DNA from 3 places in the Mesorhizobium sp. WSM4817 genome. Region 2 is predicted to be linked to each of the others. Evidence: predicted binding sites of a transcription regulator. Region 2 holds the regulator's gene; each other region holds the start of a gene.
What was found. Region 2 encodes PhoB, which activates phosphate uptake and scavenging genes when phosphate is short. Its sites were predicted from a motif close to TGTCATNNANCTGTCAT; they were not measured.
Positions count from the first base shown of each region.

Region 1: the regulator PhoB is predicted to act here: its motif matches at 8,848-8,864, upstream of AC0L2K_RS20590 (ceramide glucosyltransferase).
Region 3: the regulator PhoB is predicted to act here: its motif matches at 8,620-8,636, upstream of AC0L2K_RS19860 (esterase-like activity of phytase family protein).

Region 1 is NZ_JBVVQQ010000015.1:52,817-63,449, reverse strand. It holds gene mmsA (multiple monosaccharide ABC transporter ATP-binding protein) at 1-1,332, shown strand, start outside; gene mmsB (multiple monosaccharide ABC transporter permease) at 1,329-2,621, shown strand; gene araD1 (AraD1 family protein) at 2,911-3,903, shown strand; gene AC0L2K_RS20605 (ABC transporter substrate-binding protein) at 4,081-4,854, opposite strand; gene AC0L2K_RS20600 (2'-deoxycytidine 5'-triphosphate deaminase) at 4,947-6,041, opposite strand; SAM riboswitch at 6,167-6,244, shown strand; gene AC0L2K_RS20595 (O-succinylhomoserine sulfhydrylase) at 6,318-7,508, shown strand; gene AC0L2K_RS20590 (ceramide glucosyltransferase) at 7,555-8,709, opposite strand; gene apaG (Co2+/Mg2+ efflux protein ApaG) at 8,987-9,379, shown strand; gene AC0L2K_RS20580 (Hsp33 family molecular chaperone) at 9,579-10,589, opposite strand.
Region 2 is NZ_JBVVQQ010000018.1:133,490-144,122, reverse strand. It holds gene AC0L2K_RS23390 (CHASE domain-containing protein) at 1-1,170, opposite strand, end outside; gene AC0L2K_RS23385 (ATP-binding cassette domain-containing protein) at 1,284-2,078, opposite strand; gene AC0L2K_RS23380 (sugar ABC transporter permease) at 2,172-3,491, opposite strand; gene xylF (D-xylose ABC transporter substrate-binding protein) at 3,631-4,671, opposite strand; gene AC0L2K_RS23370 (ROK family protein) at 4,936-6,183, shown strand; gene phoB (phosphate regulon transcriptional regulator PhoB) at 6,450-7,139, opposite strand; gene phoU (phosphate signaling complex protein PhoU) at 7,156-7,863, opposite strand; gene pstB (phosphate ABC transporter ATP-binding protein PstB) at 7,899-8,714, opposite strand; gene pstA (phosphate ABC transporter permease PstA) at 8,727-10,340, opposite strand; gene pstC (phosphate ABC transporter permease subunit PstC) at 10,333-10,633, opposite strand, start outside.
Region 3 is NZ_JBVVQQ010000014.1:76,416-87,048, forward strand. It holds gene AC0L2K_RS19810 (GNAT family N-acetyltransferase) at 1-166, opposite strand, end outside; gene kce (3,5-dioxohexanoate:acetyl-CoA acetone transferase) at 393-1,322, opposite strand; gene AC0L2K_RS19820 (aminotransferase family protein) at 1,326-2,705, opposite strand; gene AC0L2K_RS19825 (N,N-dimethylformamidase beta subunit family domain-containing protein) at 2,707-4,347, opposite strand; gene AC0L2K_RS19830 (ParB N-terminal domain-containing protein) at 4,504-4,752, shown strand; gene AC0L2K_RS19835 (SRPBCC family protein) at 4,889-5,374, shown strand; gene AC0L2K_RS19840 (alpha/beta fold hydrolase) at 5,401-6,357, shown strand; gene AC0L2K_RS19845 (GFA family protein) at 6,545-6,943, shown strand; gene AC0L2K_RS19850 (hypothetical protein) at 7,064-7,312, shown strand; gene AC0L2K_RS19855 (glycoside hydrolase family 25 protein) at 7,529-8,545, shown strand; gene AC0L2K_RS19860 (esterase-like activity of phytase family protein) at 8,697-10,633, shown strand, end outside.

The DNA of each region.
Region 1 (10,633 bases), on a different contig from region 2:
GGCGATGAGTGCCATTTCAAAGGCATCCACGACAGCGAGCGCCGCGGCATCGTCATCATCCACCAGGAACTCGCGCTGGTGCCGATGCTGTCGATCGCCGAAAACATCTTCCTGGGCAACGAACACGCCAGCTACGGCATCATCGACTGGAACGCCAACGAGACGCGCACCAGCGCTCTGCTCAAGAAGGTGGGCCTCAAGGAAGACCCCAAGACGCTGATTACCAATATCGGCGTCGGCAAGCAGCAACTGGTCGAGATCGCCAAGGCGCTCAGCAAGGAAGTGCAGTTGCTGATCCTCGACGAGCCGACGGCGAGCCTGTCCGAAAAGGACAGCCAGGCGCTGCTCGACCTGCTGCTCGAATTCAAGCGCCAGGGCATCACCTCGATCCTGATCTCGCACAAGCTCAACGAAATCAACCGGGTCGCCGACAAGGTCACGATCATCCGCGACGGGCGGACGATCGAGACGCTGGCGAAGAAGGACATCTCGGAAGACCGCATCATCACCTCGATGGTCGGCCGCTCGCTGGACGACCGTTATCCGTCGCGCGAGCCTGACATCGGCGAGATCGTGCTCCAGGTGAAGAACTGGTCGGTCTATCATCCGATCCATGCCGAGCGGCAAGTGATCAAGGGTATCGATATCGACGTCCGCAAGGGCGAGGTGGTGGGCATCGCCGGGCTGATGGGCGCCGGACGCACCGAATTCGCGATGAGCCTGTTCGGCCGCTCCTACGGCCGCGGCATCACCGGCGAGGTGCTGCTTAAGGGCAAGCCCATCGATGTCTCCTCTGTCAGCAAGGCAGTCGAACACGGCATTGCTTACGTCACCGAAGACCGCAAGACCTACGGTCTCAATCTGATCGATCATATCAAGCACAACATCACGCTGGCCAATCTTCCCGGCGTGTCGCGCCACAGCGTGATCGACGACATGCGCGAGCTCGCCGTCGCCAACGACTACAAGGCCAAGACCAACATCCGCTCGTCCAGCGTTTATCAGATGACCGGCAATCTATCGGGCGGCAATCAACAGAAGGTGGTGCTGTCGAAATGGCTGTTCGCCAATCCGGAGGTGCTGATCCTCGACGAGCCGACGCGCGGCATCGACGTTGGCGCCAAGTATGAAATCTACACGATCATCGCGCGGCTCGCCTCGGAGGGTAAGGCGATCATCGTCATCTCGTCCGAGATGCCCGAACTGCTCGGCATCACCGACCGTATCTATGTCATGAACGAAGGACGTATCGTCGGCGAAATGGCGGCGAGTGATGCCAGCCAGGAAAAGATCATGCGCGCCATCGTTCGCGGAGAAGGAAAAGCATCATGAGCACCGAAAGCGGTCCCGTCCCGAAAAGCGGCGTCGCCGAAGATGTGCAGCAAGGGCCGCGCATCGCTGTCTCGGCGCTGGTCACCAACCTGCGCGAATACGGCCTGATCCTGGCGCTTATCGCCATCATGGTGTTCTTCCAGTACACGACGTCCGGAACGCTGTTCAAGCCGGTGAACTTGAGCAACCTGGTGCAGCAGAACAGCTTCATCATCGTGATGGCGCTGGGCATGCTTCTGGTGATCGTCTCCGGCCATATCGATCTCAGCGTCGGCTCCGTCGCCGGTTTCATCGGCGCGCTGGCGGCGATGATGATGGTCATCTGGCCTCTCGGCCCTTTCAGCAATCCGCTGGTGGTGTCGATCATCTGCCTGATCGTCGGGGGTGCAATCGGCGCGGCACAAGGCTACTGGATTGCCTATCACCGAATACCGAGCTTCATCGTCACGCTGGCGGGGATGCTGATCTTCCGCGGCATCTGCCAGGCGCTGCTGGGTGGGGGGTCTTCCGTGGGGCCGCTTCCGGTCGGCTTCAAGGCGCTCAGTTCCGGCTTCATTCCCGACGTGATCGGCTCATTGACGCTGATACCGCCGGTGGTGAACGCCGCCGGCAAGACAATCGTCGGCAGCGGCCTGACGCTGCACATGACGACGATCGTGCTCGGCATCGTCGCCGTGGTCGCCTATGCTTATTTCGGGCTCAGGGCACGGCGCAGCCGCGAGCGGCATGGCTACGAAGCCGAGCCCTTCTCGCTGTTCGTCGTCAAGACCCTGGTGACCAGCGCCCTGGCGCTATTCCTGGTCTACCAATTCGCCACCTACAGGGGCCTGCCAATCGTTCTCGTGGTAATGGGCGTGCTGATCGCGCTGTTCGTCTTCGTCACCAAACGCATGACGGTCGGCCGCCGCATCTACGCAATGGGCGGCAATGCCAAGGCGGCGCAGCTATCGGGTATCAAGACCGAGCGGCTGACCCTGATGGTGTTCATCAATATGGGCGTGCTCTCGGCGCTCGGCGGGCTGATTATTGCGGCGCGCCTTGGCCAGGCGGTGCCGGCGGCCGGCCTCGGCAGCGAGCTCGACGTCATCGCCGCTGTGTTCATCGGCGGCGCTTCGGCGATGGGCGGCGTCGGTCAGGTTGTTGGCGCGGTGGTCGGCGGTTTCATCATGGGCGTCATGAACAACGGCATGTCGATCATGGGCGTCAATGTCGATTGGCAACAGGTGGTCAAAGGCCTGGTGCTGCTCGGCGCCGTGGTCTTCGACGTCTACAACAAGAACAAGGCTTGAGGGCGAGGGAACTCATGCATGTCGCCAAACGTGTGCAGCGTGTTGGGACAACGGCACGCATGAAAGCAAGGATCAAAGCGGGCCCGTTTTCAAACGCGGCGCGCTTTTAGGAGGCACGGGTCACATCGCGGCGCTGCCGGGCGACGCAAGGAAGTCCCCCTAGGGGACCGGGCCCGCGAGCGCAATCCGGACGAAGAATTTCACCCGTGGCGCGGACACCGTCCGAGCTGCGCCAGGAAAAGCTTGCCAGACCGGCAGGCCGGCCAAGGCAATTGAGAGAGGGTACGTCATGCTGATTTCCCAGATCCTCGACGAGGCGGAGACCATCCGCGTCGTCGCCCGCAACGGGGGCAAGACCAGAATCATCAACGGCGCCCGCAGCGTCTATTCGCTGGCGATGGAGGCCGCGCGCACCGGCACCGGGCTTGTCGCCCTCATCGAGCGCAAGGGTTTTGGTGAAGCGGTCGACCTCGATGCCGCCTACAAGAAGGGGCGGCTGTTGTCGCCGATCAACCATCCCGACCCGGCGCATCTCCACCTCACCGGCACCGGGCTGACACATCTCGGCTCCGCCGCGACCCGCGATTCCATGCACAAGAAGCTCAGCAGCGACGGCGAGGAGCAGCTCACCGATTCCATGAAGATGTTCCGCATGGGGCTGGAGGGCGGCAAGCCGGCCAAGGGCCAGACCGGCGTGCAGCCGGAATGGTTCTACAAGGGCAACGGCACCATGGCAGTGGCGCCCGGTGCGGCACTTCTGTCGCCCGCCTTCGCCGAGGATGCCGGCGAGGAGCCGGAAGTCGCCGGCATCTATGTCATCGGCGACGACGGCGTCCCGTTCCGCGTCGGCTTCACGCTGTCAAACGAGTTTTCCGATCACGTCACCGAGCGCGTGAACTATCTTTTCCTCGCGCATTCCAAGCTGCGCAACGCTTCGTTCGGACCGGAGATCCTGATCGGCGAGCTGCCGTCCGACGTCAGGGGTTCCTCGCGCATCCTCCGCGACGGCCAGCTGCTCTGGGAAAAGCCTTTCCTGTCGGGCGAGGCGAACATGTCACACACCATCGCCAATCTCGAACATCACCACTTCAAATATTCGGCCTTCCGCCAGCCGGGCGACGTGCATGTGCACATGTTCGGCACCGCGACACTGTCCTTCGCCGACGGCGTCAGAACCGAGGCCGGCGATGTCTTCGAGATCGAGGCCAAGGATTTCGGCCTGCCGCTGCGCAACCCACTGGAAATCGAGCAGCCGGTGAAGGTGGCGGTGAAGGCGCTGTGACGGCGTGATCTCCCCCCTTGAGGGGGAGATGTCGCCGAGGGCGACAGAGGGGGTCGTCTCGCGTGGAGCGCCAGCCCCCTGCGTCTGCGATAAAGAGAGCCAGGCCCGGCCGGACCGACCCCCTCTGGCCTGCCGGCCATCTCCCCCTCAAGGGGGGAGATTGGCAGCTTCGACCTCTCAATAAATATCGAAGTCGAAATATTTGGCCTGGATCTTCTTGTAGGTGCCGTCGGCGACGATCGCGTCGATTGCGGCGTTGAGCTTTTCGCGCAGCGCAGTGTCTTCCTGGCGCACGGCGATACCGGCTTCGGTCTCCGTGCCCTTGACGTCGCCGACCATCTTGCAGCAGTCGTCGCTCGACTTCTTCATCCAGTCCATCAGCACGAATTTGTCTGAAAGGACGGCATCGAGACGGCCGTTCATCAGGTCGGCGACCGCCTCCTCCTGGGTTGGATAGAGCTTCGCCTCGGCGCCGGCCTTGCCATAGACATCCTGGGCATAGTCGGCCTGGGTGGTCGAAGCCTGGGCGCCGACTGTCTTGCCGGCGAGTGCCGCCGGTTCGGTCGAGGCAATATCGCTGTCCTTCAAGGCCACCAGCGAAAGCGGCGTCGTATAGTATTTGTTGGTGAAGGAGACCTGCTTCTTGCGCTCCTCGGTAATGCTCATGGACGCGATGATGGCGTCGAACTTTTTGGCCTGGAGCGCCGGGATCATGCCGTCCCAGTCCTGCGTGACAAGTTCGCATTCGACCTTCATCTGAGCGCAAAGCGCATTGGTGATGTCGATGTCGAAGCCGACGAGCTTGCCATCCGCGGTGATGGTGTTGAACGGCGGATAGGCGCCTTCAGTGGCGATCTTCAACTTTTCCTGTGCTTGCGCCGACAGCGACCCGACTGACATCGCCAGCATGACGGCTGTTGCTGCCGATGCGATCCATCTTGAAATGTGCATTTTTGTTCCCCTTGTTCAACCGCGTTGACGGCTAGGCACAGCCAAGCACGGCCCGCGGGGTCAGGCAAGCATGGTCTGATCATAGCGGGCGATCAGCGCGCGGCGCGAAAATGCTTCGACAGTTTCAGGCCCTGTGCCTGATAGTTCGAGCCGAGATCTGTGCCGTAGAGCGCCTGCGGCCGCTTCAGCATATGCTCGTAGACCAGCCGTCCGACGATCTGGCCGTGATCGAGGATGAACGGCACTTCGTGGCTGCGCACTTCGAGCACGGCCCGGCTGCCGGTGCCGCCCGAGGCCGAATGGCCGAAACCCGGATCGAAGAAACCGGCATAGTGGACGCGGAATTCGCCGACCAGCGGATCGAAGGGCGTCATCTCGGCGGCATAGAGCGGCGGCACATGCACCGCTTCCTGGCTGACGAGGATATAAAATTCGTCCGGATCGAGCACCAGTTCGCCGGCGCCGCTCTTGTAGAGCGGGTCCCAGAAATCGACGACATCCTGCGCGGCGCGCTTGTCGACATCGACCAGGCCGGTGTGGTGCTTGCCGCGGTAGCCGACCAGCCCGTCCTTGTCGCCATCGAGGTCGATCGACAGTGCGATGCCGCCGCCGGAAATGTTCGGCGGCTCGGTGGCGACGAGCGTCTCGGCACGGTGCAATTCGTGCAGCTCGCTTTCCGACAAAAGCGCATTGCCGGTGCGGAACCGGATCTGCGACAGCCGCGAGCCGGCGCGGACGACGATCGGAAAGGTGCGCGGGCTGACTTCGAGATAGAGCGGGCCGTTGTAGCCGGCGGCGATCTTGTCGAACTCGTGGCCGCGATCGGTCATCACGCGGGTGAAGATGTCGAGCCGCCCGGTCGAGCTTTTTGGGTTGGCCGAGGCGGAAATGTTTGCCGGAAGCGCCAGGCTCTCGAGCAGCGGCACGATATAGACGCAGCCCGTCTCCAGCACCGCACCATCGGTGAGATTGATTTCGTGCAGCTTCAGGCGGTCGAGTTTTTCAGCAACCCTGTGGTTGGGGCCGGGCAGGAAGGAGGCGCGCACCCTCCAGGCCTTGTCGCCAAGCCTGAGGTCCAGGCTGGCCGGCTGGACCTGGTCGGCGTCGAGCGCGCGCGGCGACTTCAGCGCGCCCGACTGGTACAGCGCGGAAATATCCTGATCCGGAAGAATGCCTGTCTGCCGCAAAGTCTGGCTCCGCTCGAAGGCCGGGCGTGGTCTCGTCTTGTCGCAGGTTCTTGCCGTGGAACCCGCTGGTACAAACCTCTTAATCATGCCGGCAATTGACGCAAGCGCGGCGCAGGTCTAAAGGATCGTTATCCCGTGGTGATTTGGCCGGTCGGCTTGCAGCCACGTTAAACAAGTCGCTAAAGGACCGTCGGGCCGAAAGGCCGTACGACCGGTTGCGACTTTCGCGGCCGGTTTTTTTGTGTTTGGACCATTTTTTGTGTTTGGAACAAGGTGATGACGAGCAAAACGCGCAACTGGAAGCCTCAGACCGCCCTCGTGCATGCAGGAACGCTGCGTTCCGGCTTCGGCGAAACCTCCGAGGCGATGTATCTCACGCAAGGCTATGTCTACGACACGGCGCAGGCGGCGGAAGCCCGCTTTAAGGGCGAGGAACCGGGCTTCATCTATTCGCGCTATGCCAATCCGACGGTCGACATGTTCGAGAAGCGCATGTGTGCGCTGGAAGGAGCCGAAGATGCCCGCGCCACCGCATCCGGCATGGCGGCGGTGACGGCGGCGTTGCTGTGCAGTGCCCGGGCGGGCGACCACATCGTGGCAGCGCGCGCGCTGTTCGGCTCCTGCCGCTGGGTGGTCGAGACGCTGGCGCCGAAATACGGCATCGAGGCGACGCTGGTCGACGGCACCGACGTCGCCAATTGGGAAAAGGCGGTCAGGCCCAACACCAAGTTGTTCTTCCTTGAAAGCCCGACCAATCCAACGCTGGAGGTCGTCGACATCGCAGCCGTAGCCTCGCTTGCCGATTCGATTGGCGCGCGGCTGATCGTCGACAACGTCTTTGCCACGCCCTTGCAGCAGAAGCCGTTGCAACTCGGCGCCCATATCGTCGTCTATTCGGCGACCAAGCACATCGACGGCCAGGGGCGCTGCCTCGGCGGCATCATCCTGTCGGACAAGAAGTGGATCGACGAGAATTTGCACGATTACTTCCGCCACACCGGTCCCAGCCTCTCGCCCTTCAATGCCTGGACGCTGCTGAAGGGCCTGGAGACGCTGCCGCTGCGCGTGCGCCAGCAGACGGAAAGTGCCGGCCGGATCGCGGACTTCCTCGCCGAGCGATCGGAAATTGTCCGCGTCATCTATCCCGGCCGCGCCGATCACCCGCAGGCGGCGATCGTCAAGAAGCAGATGTCGGGCGGCTCGACGCTGATCTGCCTCGACGTCAAGGGAGGCAAGCAGGCGGCCTTCGCCTTCCAGAACGCGCTCGATGTCGTGCTGATCTCCAACAATCTCGGTGACGCCAAGAGCCTGATCACCCATCCGGCGACGACGACACACAAGAATCTGAGCGACGAGGCGCGGGCCGAACTTGGCATCGGGCCAGGCACGCTCAGGCTATCCGTCGGACTGGAGGACACTGACGACCTGCTCGAAGACATCGAGCAGGCCTTGAAAGCCGCCAGGTAGGGATACGCGCCGAACTGCTGCGCTCTAATCTGCAAAGCAGGCGCGGTCAGGCGCCCGACGGCGTCTCTTCCAATTCCGCAACGGCGCTGGTTTGGATGGTCATCGTGTTGCCGCGCCAGTCGACGGCACCGCTGAGCCAGCCGCGCACCCAGATGGCGGGAAGCATCACGTCCCGCGCAACCATCGCCGGGATCATGCGCAGCGACAGGTGCCAGCCCTTGGCCGAGGCGAGAGCGCATTCCGGCAGATAGGCGACTATCAGCACGGCGATGGCGGTAGCCGGCAGGCTGAAACCGGCGCCTGCTGCCGCAACCAGCGCAAGCACCAGGGGCGGCGCCGCTCCGATCAGGATCTCGGGCGCGAAGAACAGTGGGAATGTGACGCGACGCAGGCGTGCCCAGCGGGCCTGGCGCGACCAGATTTCGCCAAATGTGCGCAAGCCGAGCGGCTGTTCGAAGGGCGCGGCAACGAGATTGACGCGCAGTCCGAGCCCGTTGACCAGCTTGGTCGCAGCGGCATCCTCGGCAATCTCGGCGGCAAGCGCACGGATGCCGCCATTGGCGTCGAGCAATGGCTTGTTCCACAGCATGCTCTTGCCCTGGGCGAAACCGAGGCCGAGCGCCTCGCCGGTATATTGCCAGCGGGCCTGCAGCGTGTTGAGGAAAGCGCATTCGACCTCCGCCCAGAACCCGTCCGGCCGCGAGCCGATCGGCGTCGAGCAGACGAGGCCGGTGTCCTGCCGCCATGCCGTCATCAGATGCTGGACATAGTCCCTCGGCATCAGGACGTTGGAATCGGCAAGGATGACCCAGTGGTGGCGTGCGGCCTCCCAGGCCTTCACGCAATTGTTGAGTTTCGGATTGCCGCTGATGCGGTCGTCGCCGACCAGCAGCCGGGCCGGCACGGCCGGAAAGCGGGCGATCGCATCGGTGATCGGCCCGACCACCGGGTCGTCGGCATGGGCGACGCAGAAGATGAGCTCATAGCGCGGCCAGTCGAGAGAGAAGGCGCGCTCGAGCGTCTCCTCGGTAAACGGCTCGACGCCGCGCGACGGCACGACGATCGATACCGGCGGCGCCTTGGCGGCTGGCGGCGTGATCCTGCCAGGCCGCTTCAGCTTCAACGAAGCGAGCAGGATGCTGGCGAGATTGACAACAAGCAGAGCTATGGAAAGCAAGGCGGCTGTGACTGTCAATTCCATCAATATCTGGTCGCTCCAGAAAAAACCGGCCGCATGAAAGCCGTTTTCAACAGTTCGACAGAATGCTGAGTCGCCCGGCCCTGCACACCATCCCCGGCCCTGCACACCATCCCCGGCCCTGCACACCATCATTGTCACGTGTCACTTAAATGACATTGTTGTTCGGCACCTGCGCTTAACAAATTCGGGCAACGATGGCAGACACCGAGGGGACGCACCCCGTTGACCAAACTGCGGAGAGGGTCGAATGTTCCGTCTGCATAGTGTGGAGTGATTTATGTACAGCGCCGTCACGCGCGACATCGAAGTGCAGGTCAGGCCGTTCTATCTGGAAGATCGCTCCGACCCGTCGGAGAACCGCTATGTCTGGGGCTACCAGGTGACCATCGACAACCAGTCGGATGAATTCGTGCAGCTTCTGTCGCGCTACTGGCAGATCACCGACGGCACCGGCCGGGTCGAGGAGGTGCGCGGCGCCGGCGTTGTCGGCGACCAGCCTGAACTCAATCCCGGCGATAGTTATCAGTATACGTCTGGCTGCCCACTCTCGACGCCATCCGGCATCATGGTCGGCCACTACACGATGCGCAATAAGCGGGGTGAGACGTTCGACGTCGCCATCCCCGCCTTTTCGCTCGACCTGCCGGGCACGCGGCGGACGGTGAACTGAGAGAGATAGATGGCCGGAAGGTCGTGCTGCCCCTCATCCGCCTGCCGGCACCTTCTCCGTATAGTGAACGGGTAAAAGGGAACCCATCTATCTATGAACTGGACAACCTGTCGCAACGCTGGCGCCCCCTCTCCCCGTTCTTCACGGGGAGAGGGTAAGGGTGAGGGGCAGCGCCAACGCTTCGTCGGTGATTTCAATTCTATTGAGCCGCAGCAAATTCCGCCGGGTCGAAGTCATATTGCTTCGAGCAGAATTCGCAGGCGACGTGAATGCCGCCATCCTCGGTGCTGTCCCTGATCTCGTCGGCGGAGAAGCCTCCGAGAATGCCGCGGATCTTCTCCCTGGAGCATGAGCACTGGTCGGCTACCGGCACGCCGCCGAAGACGCGCACGCCGTGCTCGTGGAACAGCCGGTAAAGCAACCGCTCGGCGCCGATCGTCGGGTCGATCAGTTCCGTCGGCTCGATGGTGCCAAGCAACGCGAGCAGTTCCTGCCAGGAATTGTCGGCCGGATCATGGATCTCCTCGCGCGGATCGCCGTCGCCACCCGGAAGGTCGGGCACGCGCATGCGTTCGGGCGATTGCGGCAGGAACTGTGCCAGGATGCCACCGGCGCGCCATTGCTCGCGGGCACCGCCGATGCCGGGCGTCAACAGCTTGGCCACCGAAAGCCTGAGATCGGTCGGGATCTGCTCCGACTGCCGGAAATAGGTGCGGGCGGCCTCCTCCAGCGTCTCGCCGTCGAGTTGGACGATGCCCTGATAGCGCTGCGTGTGGGCGCCCTGGTCGATAGTCAGCGCCAGGACACCGCTGCCGAGCAGCGTCCGCTGCGAGGTCTCGCCGGCAGACGTCAGTGCCTCCAGCCGATCGGCGTCGAAGCGGGCATAGGCGCGCAGCGCATGCGGCGTGGAAAAATCCGCCACCAGCATGTCGACCGGCCCGTCGGTGCGGGTCTGCAGGATGAACTTGCCTTCGAATTTGAGCGAAGTGCCGAGCAGCACCGTCAGCACGCAAGCTTCCGCCAGCAGGCGGGCGACCGGCTCGGGATAGTCATGCCGGCCGAGGATCGCGTCGAGCATCGGCCCGAGCTGGACGGTACGGCCGCGCACGTCGAGCGGGCCGACCTCGAAGGGCACGACATGATCGTCGCCGGCGTAGCCGAATTCGCCGAGTTTGGGTTGATGTTCAGCCAATTGACGAGTTTCCAACATGACAAAGCTCCGGGGCGCGGCGATGCCGCCCTCCGGGGCGCATG
Region 2 (10,633 bases):
CAGCCGAGCCGAAAAAGAGGACGAGAACTCGTGGACGTCGGTGGCGTGCGACGCCGTCTGGCGCGCAATCGCCAGCACCCGTGTGATCGAGTTCTTGATGCGGTGCTTCATCTCCTGCAGCATCAGGTCTTTTTCGAGCAGGCTTTTTTCCGTCGTCTCATGAAGCAGCGAGACCGCGTCATAGGCCCGCTCCTGATAGCGGGCCACCAGCGCGATGGTTCCCGCGAGCAGCAGGCCGAACAGGCCGAGCATCACCGGAATGGCGCGCGAGGACGGTTGCGAGAAGGCGCTTGTCGGCCTGAACAGGACGGTCCATGGACGCCCGGCGATGGTGAGTTCGCGAGAAACCAGCAACCTGTCGCCGAAGCTCGACGCCGGCGGCGTTTCCGACTGGAACAAAAGATGGTCGGCATCCACCCTGCCGTCATAGATTTCGATGTTGACCGGCAGCAGCGGCGTCCGGCTGAGCGCGGTCTGGAACAGGTCGCGGGCGCGGAACGCCGCATAAAGCAAGCCTGTTGTCGAGGATCTGGACGCATCGATGCCGTCCGCCGCGGTTTCGATGTTGAGCCGCACGAAGACCAGGAAGCCGGTGAAGGTCTGCGCAGCACCTGTTTCCTGGCCTAGCTGCACGCGCCCGCTCGCGTGCTGCTGGTTGTCGGCCATCGCCCTTTCGATCGCCTCGCGCCGCACCGGTTCAGTGAACATGTCGTAGCCGATGCCGGATTGATTGGAAGGGTCCAGCGGCTCGAACAGCGTGATGGGCGCACGCCATGGCAGCGTCGTCGTGGCCGGATAGATCGCATCGCTGACGCCATAGTCGTGCAGGATAGCACGCTCGACCGCTGCCTCGTCGCCGGTTCTCAACAGCCGGAGAAAGCCGATGCCGCGCAGGCCGGCGAAATTGTCGTTGATACCCAGCGCATCGAAGAACGCCTTGAACTCGCCCCGCGAAATGTCACCATTGCGAGCCTCGAACAGCGCATGTGTCGATCGCAGCAGTGACAGATGCAGGTCGATGCGGCTATCGATCCGGTTGAGGGCGTCGTCCGCCGTCGCCTCGAATTTGATGCGCGCCGCTTCCTGGGTGGCGAAATAGGCGAATCCCGCCATTGTCAGGCTGATCAGCGCGACGGCGATGAAAGCGACGATCGGGAAGAACTTCTTCAAGCTGCGGCTGCGACCCATGGTTCCCCATCTTATGGGCAAGTCCCCGTGGCAACACAATGGCGCGGCCAAACCATCATGACGGCTGGCATATCACGTGACAGGTATTTGACGCTTCAGGCGGCGATCTTCAGCGCGCCTGGCCCCGGTATGGCGCCTGGCGGACACTTGCCCAGAATGATCATGCCGAGCACCTCGTCCTGGGTCACGTCGCCGGTGCGCGCCGTGCCAACGACCCGACCATTCTTCATGACGCAGACGCGGTCGGCAAGCTCGAACACATCGTGGATGTCATGGCTGATCAGGAAGATGCCGATGCCGTCGGCCTTGAGCTGCATGACCAGTTCGCCGACCTGCGCCGTTTCCTGCGGTCCCAGCGCCGCCGTCGGCTCATCCATGATCAGGATGCGGGCGTTGAACAGGATGGCGCGCGCGATCGCCACCGACTGCCGCTGGCCGCCCGAAAGCTTGACCACCGGCTCCTTGAATCGCTGGAAGCGGGGATTGAGCCTGCCCATCACGTTGCGCGCCTCGGCCTCCATGGCGCCATCGTCGAGCGTGCCCCAGCCGGTCATCAGCTCGCGGCCGAGGAACAGGTTGGCGGCGGCGTCGACATTGTCGGCGAGCGCCAGCGTCTGGTAGATCGTCTCGATGCCGTATTTCTTGGCGTCGCGCGGATTGGCGATCGAAGCCTCCTCGCCATTGACGAAGATTTGGCCCGAATCGCGCTTGTAGGCGCCGGACAGGATCTTGATCAGCGTCGACTTTCCCGCACCGTTGTGGCCGAGCAGCGCCACGACCTCGCCCGGGAAAAGGTCGATCGACGCATCGTCGACGGCGCGAATGCCGCCGAAGGCAATCGAGATGTTGCGCATGTCGATCAGTGGCGTGGGAGCAGTCGTGTCAGCCATGATCGTTCCTTTCCATGGTTTTGCCGAGCATGATGCTGGACCGAAACGGATGTCCACTTTTCGCTGACGCGGACCTTCGGCTCGGGATCATGCTCAGACCCGCTTGCGGTAGACTGTGTCGAGCCAGACGGCGACGACCAGCACGGCGCCGACGACGACGCTCTGAAGCGGCGAATCGATGCCGAGCAACACCATGCCGGACTGCAGCGACTGCATCAGAAGCGCGCCCAGCATGGCGCCGAGCACCGTGCCGGAGCCGCCGGCCAGCGACGTGCCGCCGATGACGGCTGCTGCGATGACCAAGAGTTCGTCCAGCGTGCCCAGCGCATTGGTCGCCGCATTGAGGCGGGCCGAAGCAATTGCCGCGCTGATCGCGGCCAGAACGCCCATGATCATGAACACTTTCATGGTCACCCAGCGCGTGTTGATGCCGGCGAGTTCCGCCGCTTCCGGGTTGCCGCCGATGGCAAAGACGTAGCGGCCGAAACGGGTGCGCCGGGTGATGAAGGTCATGACGATGCCGACTGCGACCGCGATCAGCACCGGTATGGCGATGCCATGGGCGATGAACAGCCCGCCTTCGGGGATGGTGATGCCGTTCCGCTGGGCGTATTGGCGCACGATGCCGATCGGCCAGGGATAGGAATTGGCGATCCAGACGGCGCCGAGGATGGCGGCGCAGGCGACAACACCAAGCAGGCTCTCCGCCCAGACCGGGCGCAACGGAAACTTGAAGCGCTTGCGCTGCGACCGGCCGTTGAGCAGCATCAAGGCGACGGCCACACAGGCGAGAATGCCGACGATCCAGCTCGCGGTCGCCCCGATCGAGCCACGCGGCCCGCCACCCATGAGTTGGAAGGTGGCATCGAGCGGCGCGACGGTGCGCCCGCTCGTCATCAGCCACGCCATGCCGCGCCAGATCAGCAGGCCGCCCAGCGTCACGATGAAGGCCGGAACCTCGAGATAGGCGATGATGAAGCCCTGAAGCGCGCCGATCATGAGGCCGAGCACCACGCCGGCAGCCAGTGCGATGACCCATATCCAGGGATTTCCAAGCTGGAATCCCATGACGCGGATGAGGAATTCTGCCTGCGCAACGCCCATCACCATGCCGATGACGCCTTCGACGGAGCCGACCGAAAGATCGATGTTGCGCATCACGATGACCAGCACCATGCCGGTCGCCATGATCGCGACCGAGGAAGTCTGCACCGACAGGTTCCAGAGATTGCGCGGCGTGAGGAAAAGCCCACCCGACAGGATGTGGATTCCAACCCAGATGATCAGCAGCGCGCCGACCATGCCGAGCATGCGTATGTCGAGCTCGGTTGCCTTGAGGAAGCGGCCGAAGGGGCTGAGCTCGGATTCACGCGCCCGGTCAGCAACCGGCGTGTTGGAAATCGTGTCGGTCATGATGTCCTCCCACCGTTGCCGTCTGCCGCGGATGCCGGAAGCAGCTTAGAAATTACCCGCGAGACGCGGAAAAACAACTCTTTTGAAAAAACGCCGCGGCGTGAAGCCGCGGCGTTTCAAGTTTTTTGGCGAAGGCGGATCAGTTGCAGACCGGGACGGTGCCCGCCGCCACGCCGGCGCAGACCTCTTCCTGCTTGATCCAGCCGGCGTCGATGACGACGTTGAGATTGTCCCTGGTGATGGCAATCGGCGTCAGGAACAGCGACTTGACGACATTGCCGCCCGGCGTGGTGAAATCCTTGACACCGGCAATGTCTGTCATCGGCTTGCCGTCGGCCAGCTGCGAGGCGATCTCGGCGGCGTTCTTGCCGAGCTCGCGCGCGTCTTTCCACACCGATACGGTCTGTGTGCCGAGCGCGATACGGTTCAGCGCGGCATGGTCGCCGTCCTGGCCCGAAACCGGGACGGATCCGGCCAGGCCTTGCGCCGTCAGCGCCGCGACGACGCCACCGGCGGTGCCGTCATTGGCGGCAACCACCGCATCGACCTTGTTGTCGTTGGCGGTCAGGAACTGTTCCATGTTCTTCTGGGCGTTGGCGGGAAGCCAGCCGTCCGTATAAGCCTCGCCGACATTCTTGATCTTGCCGCTGTCGATGGCATCCTTGAGCACTTCCATGGAGCCGGCGAACAGGAAATCGGCATTAGGGTCGGCGCCCGAGCCCTTGATGAAGACGTAATTGCCTTCCGGCGCCACCTTGAACACTTCGCGGGCCTGCATGCGGCCGACTTCCTGGTTGTCGAAGGTCAGATAGAAGACGTCCTTGTTCTCGATCAGCCGGTCATAGCCGACGACCGGAATGCCTTCGTCCAGCGCCTTCTGCACCGCCGGACCGATGGCCGAGGCATCCTGCGCAAGGATAATCAGCGCGTTGGCGCCCTGCGAGATCAGGCTTTCGACGTCGGTCAGCTGCTTGCCGGGATTGGACTGTGCGTCAGCGGAGATATATTTATCGCCGGCGGCCTCGATCGCCGCCTTCATGGCGGCTTCGTCGGTCTTCCAACGCTCTTCCTGGAAGTTCGACCACGAAACGCCAATGACCTTGTCCTTGGCCTGCGCGGCCGACGCGAGCGTCAGCGACATGGCGACCCCCGCCAGAATGGCGGCTGCGAATCTCTTCATGATATTCCTCCCTGCGCCGCGTAGGGCGCGACCAACTGGCCCGAAGGCCGGCACAAAGGCTCTATTTTTTTCGAGCCTCGAAAAAATACTGGTCCAAGGCCGAAGCACTGTCAACACATTTCTGATGGATTTTGACGTCCTGTCGAGATTTTTTCGAGGCTCGGAATAAATAATGACAGCCCCTTTTGCTTCTGCCAGTATTTGTCCGACATACCGACGGCTTCCGATTCATGAGCGGCCGCGGCAATGAGGAGGAAACAAAAAATGTCGGTGGGAATCCGTCATGACGATCTGCGCCGGCGCAACCGGGCGATGGTGATTTCGGCCGTGCGCCGGGCAGGCCAGCCGTCGCGGACCGAGATCGCCGCGACCACCGGCCTCAGCCATTCGACCATATCGGCGATCTCTGCCGACCTGATCCAGGAAGGCATCCTGGCCGAGAGCAAGGCGAGCGAGACGGTTTCGCTGAAACGCGGCCGGCCGCAGGTCGGCCTCAGCCTCAATCCGCAAGCCGCTGCGGTGTTGGCCGTCGTGTTGTCGCTGAATTTCCTGTCGGTCGCCGTCATCGATTATGCCGGACAAGTGGTCGCCGAGGAACAGCGCCGGCTGGACACGCTGACCATGTCGCGTGACGCGCTGATCGACGAATGTGTCGCCATCGTCCGGCGCCGGCTCGAAGATCCCGACCTCGATGTCCAAAGCGTCGCCCGCATCGCGCTGGCGATCCAGGGCATCACCGATTCCCACGCGCGCGCCATGTTGTGGTCGCCGATCACGCCGCAGACGAACATCGCCTTCGCCGACATTCTGGAACGCGAGTTCGGCATCCCGGCCATCATGGAGAACGACTGCAACATGATGGCCGTGGCGCTGCGCTGGCGCCACCCGGATCGCTACCGCGACGATTTCATCGCCATCCTGCTCTCGCACGGCATCGGTATGGGGCTGGTGCTGAAGGGCGAGCTGTTCACCGGCACCCACTCCTCAGGCGGCGAATTCGGCCACATGATCCATCGGCCGGGCGGCGCGCTTTGCCGCTGCGGGCGGCGCGGCTGCGTCGAGGCTTATGCCGGCAACTACGCCATCTGGCGCAACGCAAGGCTGTTGAGCGAGAACGCCGAGCCGGTCGCCGATGTCAGCGACGCCGACATGCGGGCCTTGGCGGCCCGGGCGCGCGAGATGGACGGACCGGAGCGCGAAGCCTACCGCAAGGCCGGCGAGGCGCTCGGCTTCGGGCTCGGCAGCCTGTTTGCGCTGATCGATCCGGCGCCGGTGGCCATGGTCGGCGCCAGCGCTGCCGCCTTCGACCTGATCGAGCCGGCCCTGCGCGAGGCCATCGCCCAGACCGCCGGCGGCCAGCATTCGGGTTCGATTTCCTTCGACACCGAGCCGAACGAGCTGCCGCTGATACGCGAAGGCTGCGCCATGCGGGCGCTAAGCTTCGTCGATCAGGAGATTTTCGCGCCGAGCATCCAGGCACGAGCCGGCTCGGTCGGAAAGAACGTGGCTTGAAGGATTCCCGGGTCGCGACTTGGGGTGTGTTGAGATTCAGGTCAGGCCGAGTCGAGAATGGTGGGTTCCGAGAACCGGAGCGGAGCGTACTTTTGGGTACGTGAGCCCGCGCATGACCCCGAAATCGAGATCGATTTCGGAAAGGTCGTGCGCAAAATCAAAGTTCTACAGCGTCCTTTGCGTGCCCAACAGGGTGCGCGGCGCTGTAGGTAAGCGCAGGTATCAGCCGTTCGCAGGCCGGCATCACCTGAATATCAGCACATCCCCTAGTCTTCCCTGATCGCATAGCCCGCGCCGCGGATGGTGCGGATGACATCGGGCATGCGACCATTGTTGACCGCCTTGCGCAACCGGCCGACATGGACGTCCACCGTGCGCTCGTCGATGTAGATCGTCTCGCCCCAGACATTGTCGAGCAACTGGCTGCGCGAGAAGACCCGGCCCGGGTGGCGCATCATGAATTCGAGCAGCCGGAATTCGGTCGGCCCGAGCCGGATCTCGCTCTTCTTGCGATAGACCCTGTGCGATTCACGATCGAGCATGATGTCGCCGACCTTGAGCACGCTGGACAGCACTTCGGGCTTGGCGCGGCGCAGCAGCGCCTTGACCCTGGCCATGAATTCCGGTGTCGAGAACGGCTTGACCAGATAGTCGTCGGCTCCGGTCGAAAGGCCGCGCACCCGGTCGCTCTCCTCGCCGCGCGCGGTCAGCATGATGATCGGCAGCCGCTCGGTTTCGGGGCGCACCCGAAGGCGCCGGCAAAGCTCGATGCCGGAAACCGCCGGCACCATCCAGTCGAGCACCAAAAGATCGGGCACGTTTTCCTGCAGCCGGATTTCGGCCTCGTCGCCGCGCGTCACCACCTCGACCTGATAGCCTTCGGATTCAAGATTGTAACGGAGGAGGACGCCCAGCGGCTCTTCATCCTCCACCACCATGATGCGCGGCGCGATCATCGGCCGGTTACTCCTGTCATGTCGCCGGCGCCGACATCGTCGTTTCGTCGAGCTTCGGGCGGTCCGCCGGCAATTGCTGCCCGGTCACGACAAAGTAGGCGTTTTCGGCGATGTTGGTGACGTGATCGCCGATACGCTCGAGATTCTTGGCGCAGAACAGAAGGTGCGTGCACGCGGTGATGTTGCGCGGATCCTCCATCATGTAGGTCAGGAGCTCGCGAAAAACCGCCGTGTATTTCACGTCGATCTTCTGGTCGTCGGCGCGCAGTTCCTTCAACGCGCCGGCATCGCGCGACACATAGTGCTCGACCACGCCGCGCAGCTGCACAAGAACGAGGTCCGCCATCGCGTCGATACCGTGCGACAGATTACGCGGCGTCGCGCTCTGCCCGACTGCGCTGACCCGCTTGGCTATGTTCTTGGCCAGATCGCCGATGCGCTCGAGATCGCCCGCCATGCGGATTGCGCCAACCACGGCGCGCAGATCCTGCGCCATCGGCTGCCGCTTGGCGATCAGCGTGATGGCGCTGTCATCGAGTTCGCGCTGCCGCGCATCCATGATGGCGTCGTCCGAGACGACGCGCTGCGCCATCGCATTGTCCGACGCAAGCAGCGCGCGGATCGAGGCCGCTACCATTGCGGCGGCGAGCTCGTCCATGTCGCGGATCAGCCTGTCGATGTGCTCCAGTTCCTCGTCGAAAGATGCGACGGTGTGTTCACCCATGGTGCTGTCCTCGTGTTCGAAATTCGCCGGACCGCTCAGCCGAACCGGCCGGTGATGTAGTCCTGGGTGCGCTTGTCGTCGGGGTTGGTGAACATCTTGTCGGTCGCGCCCTCCTCGACCAGATACCCGAGATGGAACATCGCCGTGCGTTGCGACACGCGCGCCGCCTGCTGCATCGAATGGGTGACGATGACGATCGTATAATTCTGGCGCAGTTCGTCGATCAGTTCCTCGACGCGGGCGGTGGCGATTGGATCGAGCGCCGAACAGGGCTCGTCCATCAGGATCACTTCCGGCGACACGGCGATGGCGCGCGCAATGCACAGACGCTGCTGCTGTCCGCCGGACAGACCGGTTCCCGACTCGAGTAGGCGATCCTTGACCTCGTTAAACAGGCCGGCCTTCTTCAGGCTCGATTCGACGATGCCGTCCAACTCGGCCTTGGTCCTGGCCAGGCCGTGAATGCGCGGACCATAGGCGACGTTTTCGTAGATCGACTTCGGAAACGGGTTCGGCTTCTGGAATACCATGCCGACGCGAGCTCGCAGCTCGACGACATCGATTTTCGGATCGTAGACGTCCTCGCCGTCGAGCGTGATCTTGCCGCTCACCCGCGCGATATCGATGGTGTCGTTCATTCGGTTCAGGCAACGCAGGAACGTCGACTTGCCGCAGCCCGATGGCCCGATCAACGCCGTCACCTGATGCTCGCGGACATCGAGATCGACGTCGAACAGAGCTCGCTTCTCGCCGTAGTGAACAGAGACCTTTTCGCCCTTCATCTTGATCGAAGGGGCGTTGGTTGCGCTGCTCAGTTTCTGCTCGACGCCGGCTTCCGTCATGATGTTCATATCCTCTACTCCTTACCAGCGCCGCTCGAAGCGCCTGCGCAGTATCACCGCGATGGCATTCATGATGACCAAAAACACCAGCAAAATCAAAATCGCCGCCGAAGTCTTCTGCTGGAACCCCGCTTCCGGGAAATCCGCCCACATGAAAATCTGCACCGGCAGGATCGTCGCGGGATCGGTGAAGCCGCCGGGAATGTCGACGATGAAGGCGACCATGCCGATCATCAGCAACGGCGCGGTTTCGCCGAGCGCATGCGCCATTCCGAGGATGGTGCCGGTCATGATGCCCGGCATCGCCAGTGGCAGGACGTGATGGAATACGGTCTGGACCTTGGACGCTCCGATGCCAAGCGCCGCCTCGCGGATCGAAGGCGGCACGGCGCGCAGCGAAGCGCGCGAGGCGATAATGATGATCGGCAGGGTCATCAGCGCCAGCACCATGCCGCCGACCACCGGGGCTGAGCGCGGCATGCCGAAGAAATTCAGGAATACGGCAAGTCCAAGCAGGCCGAAGACGATCGAAGGCACCGCCGCCAGATTGTTGATATTCACTTCGATCATCGTCGTCAGCCGGTTCTTGGGCGCAAATTCCTCAAGATAGATCGCCGCTGAAACGCCGATCGGGAAGGCGATTGCGAGGGTTACGATCATGGTCAGGAACGATCCGACGACCGCGCCCCAGACACCAGCCAATTCCGGCTCGCGGCTTGCGCCGGTGAAGAAGAAGATCGAGTTGAACCGGCTTTCGATCAGGCCGGCGCTCTTCAGCGTGTCGAGCCAGACGATCACCTTGTCCGAAATCTTTCGCGATGCTTCCGGCGTCTCGATGACGCGCAGGAATGCCTGGCCGCTCGCGGCGGGCGCCGTGCTGTCCAGCGCCTCGATCACCGTGCCTTTTGCGATCACCGTGCCGTTGGCCGCAGACGACAGCGAGGTCAGCTTGACCGTGCCGCCATTGAACGCGACCAGCAGCGACGACGCGCCGCTCGTCAGCGTAAACATGCCGTTTTCGCCCTCGGTCGCACCATGGCCGCGCGCCAGCGCCAGCATGGCATCGTCGCCGAAGGTCAGATCGATGTCGCCGCTGGTTTCCGAAGGCGTGACGCTTGTCGAAATCGCTTCGTCCGAACCGACGTCGGCAAGCAAACCCTTGAGATAGAGGTCGGCAAAATCGTCAAGTGGAACCGCATAGTCCACCGTTCCTCCGAGCATCCCCGGATCAGCCGCAATATCCTTGCGCAGGAACACGCCTGTGCCGGTGGAAATCAGCCCGCGCAGAAGGCGCTTGTCCTGGCGGCTCTTCACATCCGGAAATTTTGCCGTAAGCGCTTCCTGAGCGATGGCGTCGTAGTTCACTTCGTCGAGTTTCGCCGGGTCGACCTTGGCCGCTGAAAGATCGATCGGCAGCGTCACATAGTTCTGCCGCAGCGCCGGAATCGCCTGCGTGACGATCGTCGACAGGAGCAGCACAAGGAACAAGCCGGCCAACGCGACAGCTGCAGCGCCAAGCCATTTGAACCATTTTTCCGTGCGGTAGCGGCCCTTCAGCCGCGCCTTCGCGGCATCGTCGGTATGAACGCTGACCGGCCGTCCGACGGCGCCGAATGACGAGATCGCATCAGTCATATTGCTCTCGGTATTTCTGGACGACGCGCAAAGCCACGATGTTGAGGGTAAGCGTGATGCAGAACAGCACCAGGCCGAGTGCGAAGGCTGCAAGCGTCTTGGCGCTGTCGAACTCCTGATCGCCCACAAGCAGTGTCACGATCTGCACGGTCACGGTGGTGACCGCTTCGAGCGGGTTTGCCGTGAGGTTTGCCGCCAGCCCCGCCGCCATGACCACGATCATCGTTTCGCCGATTGCGCGGCTGACGGCAAGCAGCATCGCCGAAACGATGCCCGGAAGGGCAGCGGGAAGG
Region 3 (10,633 bases), on a different contig from region 2:
AGGCAGGTTTTTCGCCAAAGCCACAGGTGCGCAGGTCTTCGGGCGTAGAAGTGATTTCCTGGTGTGCGCCGGTATGCGCGCCAAGCCGCAGGATCGCGGCATGGATGGTTTCGACGTCCTCGATGCGGCCGGGGCGGATGATGATTTTGGGCAAATCGGCAGTCACTGGAGGTTCGGCGCCCAGGCACCCCACTCTGGCCTGCCGGCCATCTCCCCCTCAAGGGGGGAGATTGGCAGCTTCGGTCTTGTCGCCAATACTGCAATGTCGGCAATTGGCGAAAGCCGCAGTGATGTCCAATCTCCCCCCTTGAGGGGGAGATGCCAAGTGGTGGCAAAGAGGGCAGGACAGAGGGGGGTGGGACGGAACGCAAGCATCTCAGGCCATAACCATCTCAGAACGCCACCCGGTCACCGCCCTTGAGCGCCAGCATCTCGCGCGCCTCGGTGGGCGTGGCGACGTCCAGCGACAGCCCGTCGAGCACGCTGCGGATGCGGCGCACCTGGTCGGCATTAGACTTTGCCAGCTGGCGGCCGTCGTAAAGGCTGTCCTCCAGCCCGACGCGGACATTGCCGCCCATCGCCGCCGCAATCGCAATCATCGGCATCTGGTGGCGCCCGGCGGCCAGCACCGAAAACTGGTAGCTGTCGCCGAACAGTTTGTCGGCGATGCGCTTCATATGGACCAGATTGTCGGGATCGGCGCCGATACCGCCGAGAATGCCGAACACGAACTGGATGAACAGAGGTCCCGACACCAGACCTCGATCGCGAAAATGCGCCAGTGAATAGAGGTGGCCGACATCGTAGCATTCAAATTCGAAGCGTGTGCCGCAGCCCTTTCCAAGTCTTTCGAGCACGGTCTCCATATCGGCAAAGGTGTTTTTGAAGATCGTGTCGCGGGTCGCGTCCAGCAGTTTCGGCTCCCACTCGTGCTGCCACTCCCTTGACCGGTCGAGCATCGGGAACAGCGCGAAATTCATCGAGCCCATGTTGAGCGAGCACATTTCGGGCTCGGCCCTGAGTGGTGCGGCCAGCCGCTGGTCGAGCGTCATCAGCGAGGAGCCGCCAGTGGTGATGTTGATCACCGCTGATGTCGCCTGCTTGATGCACGGCAGGAACTGCATGAACACATCAGGATCGGCGGTCGGCCGCCCGTCCTTCGGATCACGGGCGTGAAGATGCAGGATCGAGGCGCCGGCTTCGGCAGCCGCGATCGCCTCTGCGGCGATCTGGTCCGGCGTCACCGGCAGATGCGGTGACATCGACGGCGTGTGCACCGACCCGGTGACGGCGCAGGTGATGATGACTTTTCGCGGCGCCATGGCTCAGCCTTCGACCGGCAGGTCGAGTTCGCCGGCCAGGACCTGCAGCGAGTCACCGATGATGGCGACGATCTCGCCGATCTGCTCGGCCGTGACGATCATCGGCGGCGCCACCATGAAATTGTCGCCGTCGACCCCGCCCTTGACCTTTCGCCCATAGATGATCAGGCCGCGCTCATAGGCGAGGTCGAGCAGGCGCTGGGTGGCCTTCTTCGCCGGTGCGATCGGCCGCAGCGTATCGGGGTCGGCGACCATCTCGGCGCCTAGCAGCAGTCCCTTGCCGCGCACGTCGGCGACGAACGGAAACCGCTTGGCCAGGCCCTTCAACTCAGCCATCAAAAGATCGCCCATGCCAGCCGCATTGGCGATCAGGTCGAGACGGTCCATTTCGCCAAGCACGGCGAGCCCGGCGGCGCAGGCGAGCGGATTGCCGGCATAGGTATGGCCATGCTGGAAGCCGCCGGAGGCGAGCAGCGGCTGCACCAGCCGCATGGATGCCGCCAGCGCGCCGAGCGGCGCATAGCCCGAGCCCAGCCCCTTCGACAGCGCGACGATGTCGGGCTTGCAGTCAAAATGGTCGCCGCCGAGGAATTTGCCGGTGCGGCCGGCACCGCTCATCACTTCATCATGGATGAGCAGGATGCCGTAGCGGTCGCAGATTTCGCGGATGCGCGGATAATAGCTGTCCGGCGCCACCAGCGCCGCGGTGGCAGCGCCGCCGACCGGCTCCATGATGAAGGCGAGCACGCTTTGCGGCCCCTCAGCGAGGATCTTCTCCTCCAGCATGTCGGCGTAGCGGACGCCGCGCTGTTCCATCGAGAGATTGTCGCGGTCGCGCCAGGCGGCCGGCGCCGGCACGGTCGGCATGACCTGCATCATCGGCGCAAAGGTTTCGGCCAGCGCATCATCGCCGGTGACGGCGAGCGCCCCGAGCGTGCCGCCATGATAGGATGGAAAGCGCGTGATCACCTTCCAGCGGCTGGCCTGTCCGGTGGCGACAGCCCATTGCCGCGCCAGCTTGACGCAGGATTCCGTCGCTTCCGAACCGCCCGAGACAAAGAAGATCCGGTCCAGGCCTTCGGGCAGCTTTCCGGCCAACTCCCGTGCCAGGTCCTCGGCCGGCTCGTTCTCGAAATGCAGCCGGTAGGCGAAGGTGGCGCGATCCATCTGCCGCTTCATCGCATCGAGCACGTTGCGGTTGGAATGACCGATATTGGCGACCATCGGTCCGCTCGACCCGTCGATGAAGCGGCGGCCGTCCTGCGTCCAGATGTAGATGCCTTCGGCGCGGTCGACCAGCGGCCGGCGCAGGCTGGACAGATAGAACAGATGCGACGGCAGGCGCGTCTCGGTATCCGGGGCAGGGGTCTGGGACTTCAGCATGTCAGGACTTTCCGAGATAGCGGTCGAGTACATTCCTGGTGACGCGCTCGACCATCGCGTCCTGCCTTAGCAGGCCGGCGACCCATTCGCAGCTTCCGGCGTGGAACACCTCGCCCTTGCCTCGCCGGAAATTGACGATCATACCGTTGCCGCGCTTGACCTTGTCGAGATTGGCGTCGCTCGCCTCGCCGAACAGCGTTTCGGCGGTGAAGCGTCCATCCTCGTCGCCGAGAAACTGGTGTTCGAACGGGATGTCGGTGCTCTCCTCGACTTGCGCAGCCATGCCGACCGCAAGGATTTCCAGCCCATCCGGCGCGCCGCTGTCGGGCGCCGGGTAGGGTAGGCCGCCGTGGATCTCGTGGTCGAGCCCGTCGACCTCGTAGCCATAGACATGGCTGTCGGCGCCGAGCAGGTCGCCGTAATAGATGCCTGTGCCGGCGAACGCCCAATGCTCAGGCCGGTAGACCGGAAAGCCGCGCACGCCGCGCGGTGCGCAACCGCCCCAGCCGGCGTAGATGCCCCTGGTCGCATTGAGCCCGAAGGTCGTCGCACCCGGCCGGCCGATTTCCGGTGCTTCCCAGGAGTTGGTGGCGCGGGTCACGTCGCCGCCGCGATAGACCGGATCCTCGGCGCGGGCGCGGTATTTGTAGCAGACCTGACGGCGGCCCTCGTCCTCCAGTCTGGTCTGCCACATGAAATTGCCGGCGAAGCGCGCCGCATGGCCGCCGCGCTCGATGTAGGCGTCGACAGCGTCGCGCATCTCCCAGGTCCAGTATTCGTCATGGCCGACGAAGACGACGCAGTCATAGCCGTCGAGGATTTCGGGCGAGAAATGCAATTCGTGCTGGCTGGCAAGGTCGACCGGATAGGCGGCACGCTCTGCAAAACGAAAGAAGTGGCTGTCATAGCTTGCCCAGCCCGACGAGGCGTATTTCTTCGAATGGCCGGTGGCGAAGGCCCATTCCATATGCGGATAGCGCGGCACGGTTTTGGGCGCCACGGCGACCGCGAGCGGCACGCGCGGCGCCTCCTTCGGCAGGACAACAAAGCCGCGGCACCATGGCCGCTTCGTCGACACCATTGGGGCATACTGGTCGCGGTTCGGGCCGGTGATGCCTTCGTAATGATTGGAGCCGCCCCAAGTGTTGTAGGCAAGCCAGGTGCCGGTGGCGGCGACCTGCAGCACACGACCCCGTTTCTTGCCGGGCTGCGGGGTAACGATGAAAAGATGGTGGCAGCGGACCGGCTTGCCATCGCGGCCATCCGCCGTCAGCGTGACGCGATAGGCCCCGGACGGCCAGTCGTCGCCGACGCGGAATTCAAACGACGCGTCCCAGCCGCAGCCTAGGACCGAACATTGGTCGGGTGTATCCTGCCAGCGTGCCGCGATCCCGGCCTTCTCGAACATTTTCGTCTCGATGCCGCCGTCGCGGACGATCGCCATGCTGAAGCTGGAGGCCGTCGAGCTGACATGCAGCGTCACCGTCTCGCCCCGACGGTATGAGAAACGGTCGCTGTAGCACCAGATCTCGCCATGTTCGCCGTCCATGCCCGGCCACTCCCAGTAGTGGCCGCGCACCGCTTGCCGGCGCTGGTGGGGCGTCAGTCCGAAATCGGGGAATTCGGTCGGCAAGTCAGTCATGGCTACCGGCATGATCGAAGATCGCCATTTCGGCCATCTGCTCGGCAAGCGTCAATCGGAAACGATCGGGCCAGCGATAGCTGACAGCCGGCCTTGGCCTTGCCTGTCAAACCGACTATCTCTCAAAAGGCGGCCTTTTCCGCCGCGGGAGCCGACATGCTGAGAGTGCAAAAGGTCAGGGTGGACGACATCTACGTGCCGACCGCGCGCAGGAAGACGCTGCATCCCGAGACCGTTCGGCATCTGGCCGAGGACATTCTGGAAAACGGCATGAAGACGCCGATCCAGGTGCGCCACGACGGCAAGCGCCATATCCTGGTTGAAGGCCTGCACCGGCTGGAAGCGGCAAAGTGGCTCGGCGAGACCGAGATCGAAGCCTATCTGGTGCAAGCCAAGCGCCACTAGGTTTACGCGGCCGCCCGCCTAAATCGGTCTAGCGAGATTTTTCGCGAGACCGTGTCGGGCTGTGCGTTGCCCGCTCGTCCTTGAGACGGAAACCGGCATTCAAGCAACCCTTTTGCAAGCAAGTGAGGAGACCATCATGACGACCAAGCTCGACATCGCCCCCAGCTCCGACCGTGAACTGGTTCTCGCCCGCATCATCGATGCGCCGCGCGAGAACGTCTATCGCTGCTGGACCGAGCCGAAGCTCGTGACGCAATGGTTCGCGCCAAAGCCGTGGACGACGCCGCGCGCCGAAATGGACGTACGCACCGGCGGCTCCAGCCTGGTTGTGATGGCCGGTCCCGACGGCAACGAATTCCCGAACCCCGGGGTCTTCCTCGAAGTCGTGCCGGGCAAAAAGATCGTTCTCACCGACGCCTACACAAAGGCCTGGGAGCCGTCCGAAAAGCCGTTCATGACGGTCGTGCTGACCTTTGAGGATGAGGGCGAGGGCAAGACCCGCTACATCGCCCGGGTTGCGCATTGGTCGGTCACTGACCGCGAAGAGCACGAGAAGATGGGCTTTCACGAGGGCTGGGGCCAGTGCGCCGACCAGCTCGAAGAAGTCGCCAGGCGGCTTTGATATCGGCGGGACGCAAGGAGACCGACATGTCCAGATCGATGTTTTTCGCCATTTTCGCCTCGGCCGCGGCGTTGTTCGCCGCGCCGGGCGCCAGCAATGCCGAGGACGTAAAGCCGTCCATGACCAGCGAAACGAAAGCCATGCCGAAGCCGGCGAAATCCGGCCTGCTGCCGATCAACGGCCTGAATTATTATTACGCCGTCTATGGCCGGGGCGAGCCGCTGCTTCTGCTGCATGGTGGTCTCGGCACCACCGATATGTTCGCGCCGATCCTGCCGAAGCTTGCCGAAAGCCGCACCGTCATCGGCGTCGACCTGCATGGTCACGGCCGCACCGCGCTCGGCGATCGGCCGTTGAGCCTTGAGGCGATGGGTGACGACATGGCGGCGATCGTCAAGGCGCTCGGCTACGACAAAGTCGACGTCATGGGTTACTCGCTGGGCGGCGGCGTCGCCTTCCGCATGGCCGTCCAGCATCCCGAGACAGTGCGCCGGCTGGTGCTGGTCTCGACCGGCTATGCCTCGGACGGCTTCTATGCCGACATGCGTACTCAGCAGGCGCAGATCGGCGCGGCGATGGCCGACATGATGAAGGACACGCCGATGTACAAATCCTACGTGGCGGTCGCGCCGCACCCGCAGGATTTTCCAAAACTGCTCGACCAGCTGGGCACCCATATGCGCAAGGACTACGACTACTCCGCCGACGTGGCGAAGCTGAAGATGCCGGTCATGCTGATATTTGGCGACAGCGACATGTACCGGCCCGAGCATGAGATCAAGTTCTATCAGATGCTCGGCGGCGGGCTGAAGGACGCCGGCTGGATGCGCGAGGACCTGTCGCAGAACCGCTTGGCCATCCTGCCGAACCGCACCCACTACGACGTGTTTTTCGCGCCGGAACTGGTGGCCGCCGCATTGCCCTTCCTCAATGGCGAGACCAACGTCAAGACCTGGGACGAGATCGTCAGAGAAACGCACTGACCGCCTGACAACTGCCTGCCGGCCGTCCTCCCGCGAGATGGCCGGCGACGCTCGTTGCGCATCGCGCCTGATCGTACATTCGGCCTGCCGCATCACGCCAACAGATGGCGCCATCAAAGCTTTTCAATTGACGCTCCTATCCCGGCAGCTACCTTCCTGCCAATCTTCAGAAAGACGGGCTAAGGCAATGGCGAAATATCAGGGTGGCTGCCTGTGCGGGGCAGTGCGCTACCGCACTGAGGCCGCGCCGATCAACGAGCGCGTCTGCCATTGCCGGCTTTGCCAGAAGGCGCTGGGCGCGGCCTTCAACGCCCGCGTGCTGTTCCGTATCGACGATGTGACCATTGACGGGCCGGTGGCGACGGTGAATTCCTCGCCCGATCTCAAGCGCGGCTTCTGCCCGGGCTGCGGCACGACGATGTTTTCCCGGCGCGACTCCGCCGGCATCATCGGCATCACCTCCGGCTCGCTCGACGATCCTTCCATGTTCAAACCGCAGATGCATATCTGGACCGCCTCGAAGCAGCCCTGGGTGCAACTCGACGACGAACTGCCGCAATATGAAGGCGCGCCCCCGCCCAACTGAGGCGCAGGGCGTGCCCAAATTTTTTCGTCCGAGACACGAGATAGCCGGCAAAGCGTCATTGGCGAGCCATCATTGCCGCCTATCTATTGCCTGCGGGTCGGCAGTCGAAGGAGGCGACAGATGAACGACAGAATTAACACCCTGGATGAGCTTTTGAGCGATCCGATGATCAAGCTGGTGATGGAGCGTGACCACGTGCAGCCGGCCGAGCTTCGCTCGCTGCTCGAAGAAAAGGTTCGCCGGGATGACGATGCGTCGGTCAATCCCGTCACCGATCGCCCAAACTCCGATCGCCTTGGCACCGACCGCTCCGTCCCGCCCGCTCATATGGTAGCCGAGAGCTGCCACAATCTATGGTTGTGCGGCTAAGCAGCGGCCTGGCGTCGGCGATCCTTCGCGCGCCTTCGGTCCTGCGGCGTTTCCAGGCTCTCACCGCTACGGTGATAGAGCGAGCGCCTTGCCCAGCCCCTCTGCCCTAACAATTTGATTCAAACTTTGTTGGTAATTTCTTGTTAGTAATCCGGACTGGTTTGTCCGGCGGCGTTGTCTTGCCATCGGTCTGTTGTGTTCTGCGTACAGGTCCAGATGCGGTTATCAGGCGTCGTCATCTTCTCGATCGCGTCACTTTGCCTTGCCGGCTGCACGTCCACGTCCGGCGTCGACGCGCTGCAAGTGCCGTCCAGCGAGACGACCAGCTCGGTTGTGCGGCCGCCCGCGCCGGTGGCGTCGGTCGGCGCTGCCGATGCTGAACCCGACTTCGCGCCGGAGGAGGCGACGGAGCAGACTGTGGCGATGGCCACTCCGGAGCCTGCCGAAAGCATCGAGCCACCCGTCGAGCCGATTGCCTTGGTGGCGCCGAAGCGGCTGGCACGGGCAGCACCGATCCTTGCCGAGCCGGTCCAGCGCCATCGTTTTCGTGACGCCAAGCCGATCAATTTCGGCAGGGCATCGCCCAGGCACCTGGCCGTTCACGGCGTCGACGTCTCGCGCTGGCAGGGCAACGTGAACTGGGCGAAGCTGCGCGCGCAGGGCGCGAACTTCGCCTACATCAAGGCGACCGACGGCGGCGATCACCTCGACCCGATGTTCAGGAAGAACTGGCGCAATGCCGACGCCGCCGGCCTCAAGCGCGGCGCCTATCACTTCTTCTACTGGTGCCGCACCGCTGGTGAGCAGGCCGACTGGTTCATCCGCAACGTGCCGAGGGTCGAGGGCGCCTTGCCGCCGGTGATCGATGTCGAGTGGAACGGCGAATCCAGCTGCAAGCGGCGGCCGTCGCGGCAGAAGGTGCTGGAGAAGATGCAGGTCTTCATGGACAAGCTCGAGCGCCACTACGGCCAGCGGCCCATCATCTACACCGCGCCTGATTTCTACCGCGACAATCTCAGAGGCGCATTTCTGGACTATCCATTCTGGCTGCGCGCGGTGGCGCAGCACCCGTCAAAGGTCTATCCCGGCCGCAAATGGGTGTTCTGGCAGTATTCCGGCTCCGGCCTGTCGCATGGGGTGAGGGGCCGCATCGACCTCAACGTCTTCCACGGCGACGAGAGAGCCTGGCGGAACTGGGTTGGTGGGCGGCAGATGGTGGCCGAGGCGGAGTAGGCGGCCGAACAAAGTGCCCATTTGCAGACCAGCATGAGGTGAATATCGACGGACCTGACCACCTGTCGCGGAAGTGTCGTCGATCCGTCATCGCATTGAAATGTCGTTCCCGCAAAGCAGGTGGCTTCCATTCGAACAGGAGACGCCACCCGTGCCCCGCCATTCCGCGCTTTTCGTCCTGACGGCAGCGCTTGCTGCCTCGGTTTCGCTGCCGGCCCATGCCGACATGATGTTCAACCGGGTCGCGAGCTTCGCAGTCGCCGGAAACCTGCCGGCGGACGTCGACAGGACCACGCCGACCTCGTCCGAGATCATCACGGCGAGCGAAGACGGCATGACGCTGGTTTATTCCGACAGCCCGCTCGGTGCGGTCGGCTTCATCGACATCGCCGATCCCAAGGCGCCCAAGGCCGGTGGCATCGTCAAGGTCGACGGCGAGCCGACCTCGGTTGTGGTCATCGGCGGCAAGGTGCTGGCCGGCGTCACCACGTCTCAGAGCAAAGCCCGGCCTTCGGGCAACCTCACCGTTATCGACCTTGCCTCCAAGGCGATCGAAAGCACCTGCGACCTCGGCGGCCAGCCGGACTCGCTGGCGTTCAGCAAGGACGGCAAGTTTTTGGCCATCGCCATCGAGAACGAGCGCGACGAGGAGCTGAACGACGGAGAAATTCCGCAGATGCCGGCCGGCGACCTCAGGATTTTCACGCTTGCAGAAGGCCAGCCTGATTGCGCGACGATGAAGACCGTCAACCTGGCGGGCATTGCCGAAGTCGCGGCGGAAGATCCGGAGCCGGAATTCGTCGCCTTCAACGAGGCCGGCGAGATCGCGGTCACGCTGCAGGAAAACAACTACATTGCCATCGTCAACGCCGAAACCGGCGCGATCGCCGCGCACTTTTCCGCAGGCTCCGCCACGCTGGACAAGATCGACACCAGGAAGAACGGCGCCTTGTCCTTCGATGGCAAGATCGAAAACGTCGCGCGCGAGCCCGACGCCGTGAAATGGCTCGACAATGACCGCCTCGCCGTCGCCAACGAAGGCGACTACAAGGGCGGCACGCGCAGCTTCACGATCTTCAGCAAGAAGGGCGAGGTCCTCTACGATTCCGGTCCGTCCTTCGAGTACCAGGTCGCCAATGCAGGCCATTATCCCGACGACCGCAACAAGAAGGGCGTCGAGCCGGAAGGTCTTGAGACCGGCACGTTCGACGAGGACAGGCTGCTGTTCGTCGCGTCCGAGCGTGGCTCCGTTGTCGGCGTCTACAAGGACACGGGTGCGGAGCCTCAGTTTGTGCAGATCCTGCCGTCCGGCATCGGCCCCGAAGGCCTGGTCGCGATCCCGTCGCGCAATCTCCTGGTCACCGCCAACGAGGCCGACCTGGTCGAGGACGGGCTCGCCCGCTCGCACGTGATGATCTACGACCGCTCCGAAGGCCCCGCCACTTACCCGATGATCACGGCAAAGCCCACGGCAGACGGCACGCCGCTCGGCTGGGGCGCGCTTTCGGCGCTCGCTGCCGGTGACACTGCCGGCAAGCTGTTCGCTGCCTCGGACTCGTTCTATGCCAACGCGCCATCGATCTTCGAGATCGATGCCACGCAGACGCCGGCGCTGATCACCGGCAAGACCATCGTCACGCGTGATGGCCATCCTGCACAGAAGCTCGACATCGAGGGTCTTGTCGCCGACGGTGAAGGCGGCTTCTGGCTGGCCAATGAAGGCGATCCGGCAAAGCTCGTCCCGCACGCCATCCTGCGCGTCGACGACAAGGGCGTGGTCAAGCAGGAAATTGGCTTCCCGATGGAACTGCTCGCCCACCAGAGCCGCTTCGGTCTCGAAGGCATCACCGCGATCGGCGAGGGCGACGACCTGACGCTGGTAATGGCCGTGCAGCGCGAATGGGTCGACGATCCGAAGGGCCAGGTCAAGCTTTTGGCCTACAAGCCGAAGGCCAAGGAATGGTCGGCGGTGCGCTATCCGCTCGAAGCGACCGAAGCCGGCTGGATGGGCCTGTCGGAGATCACCACGCATGACGGCAAGCTCTACATCCTCGAACGCGACAACCAGATCGGCGACCTGGCCAAGGT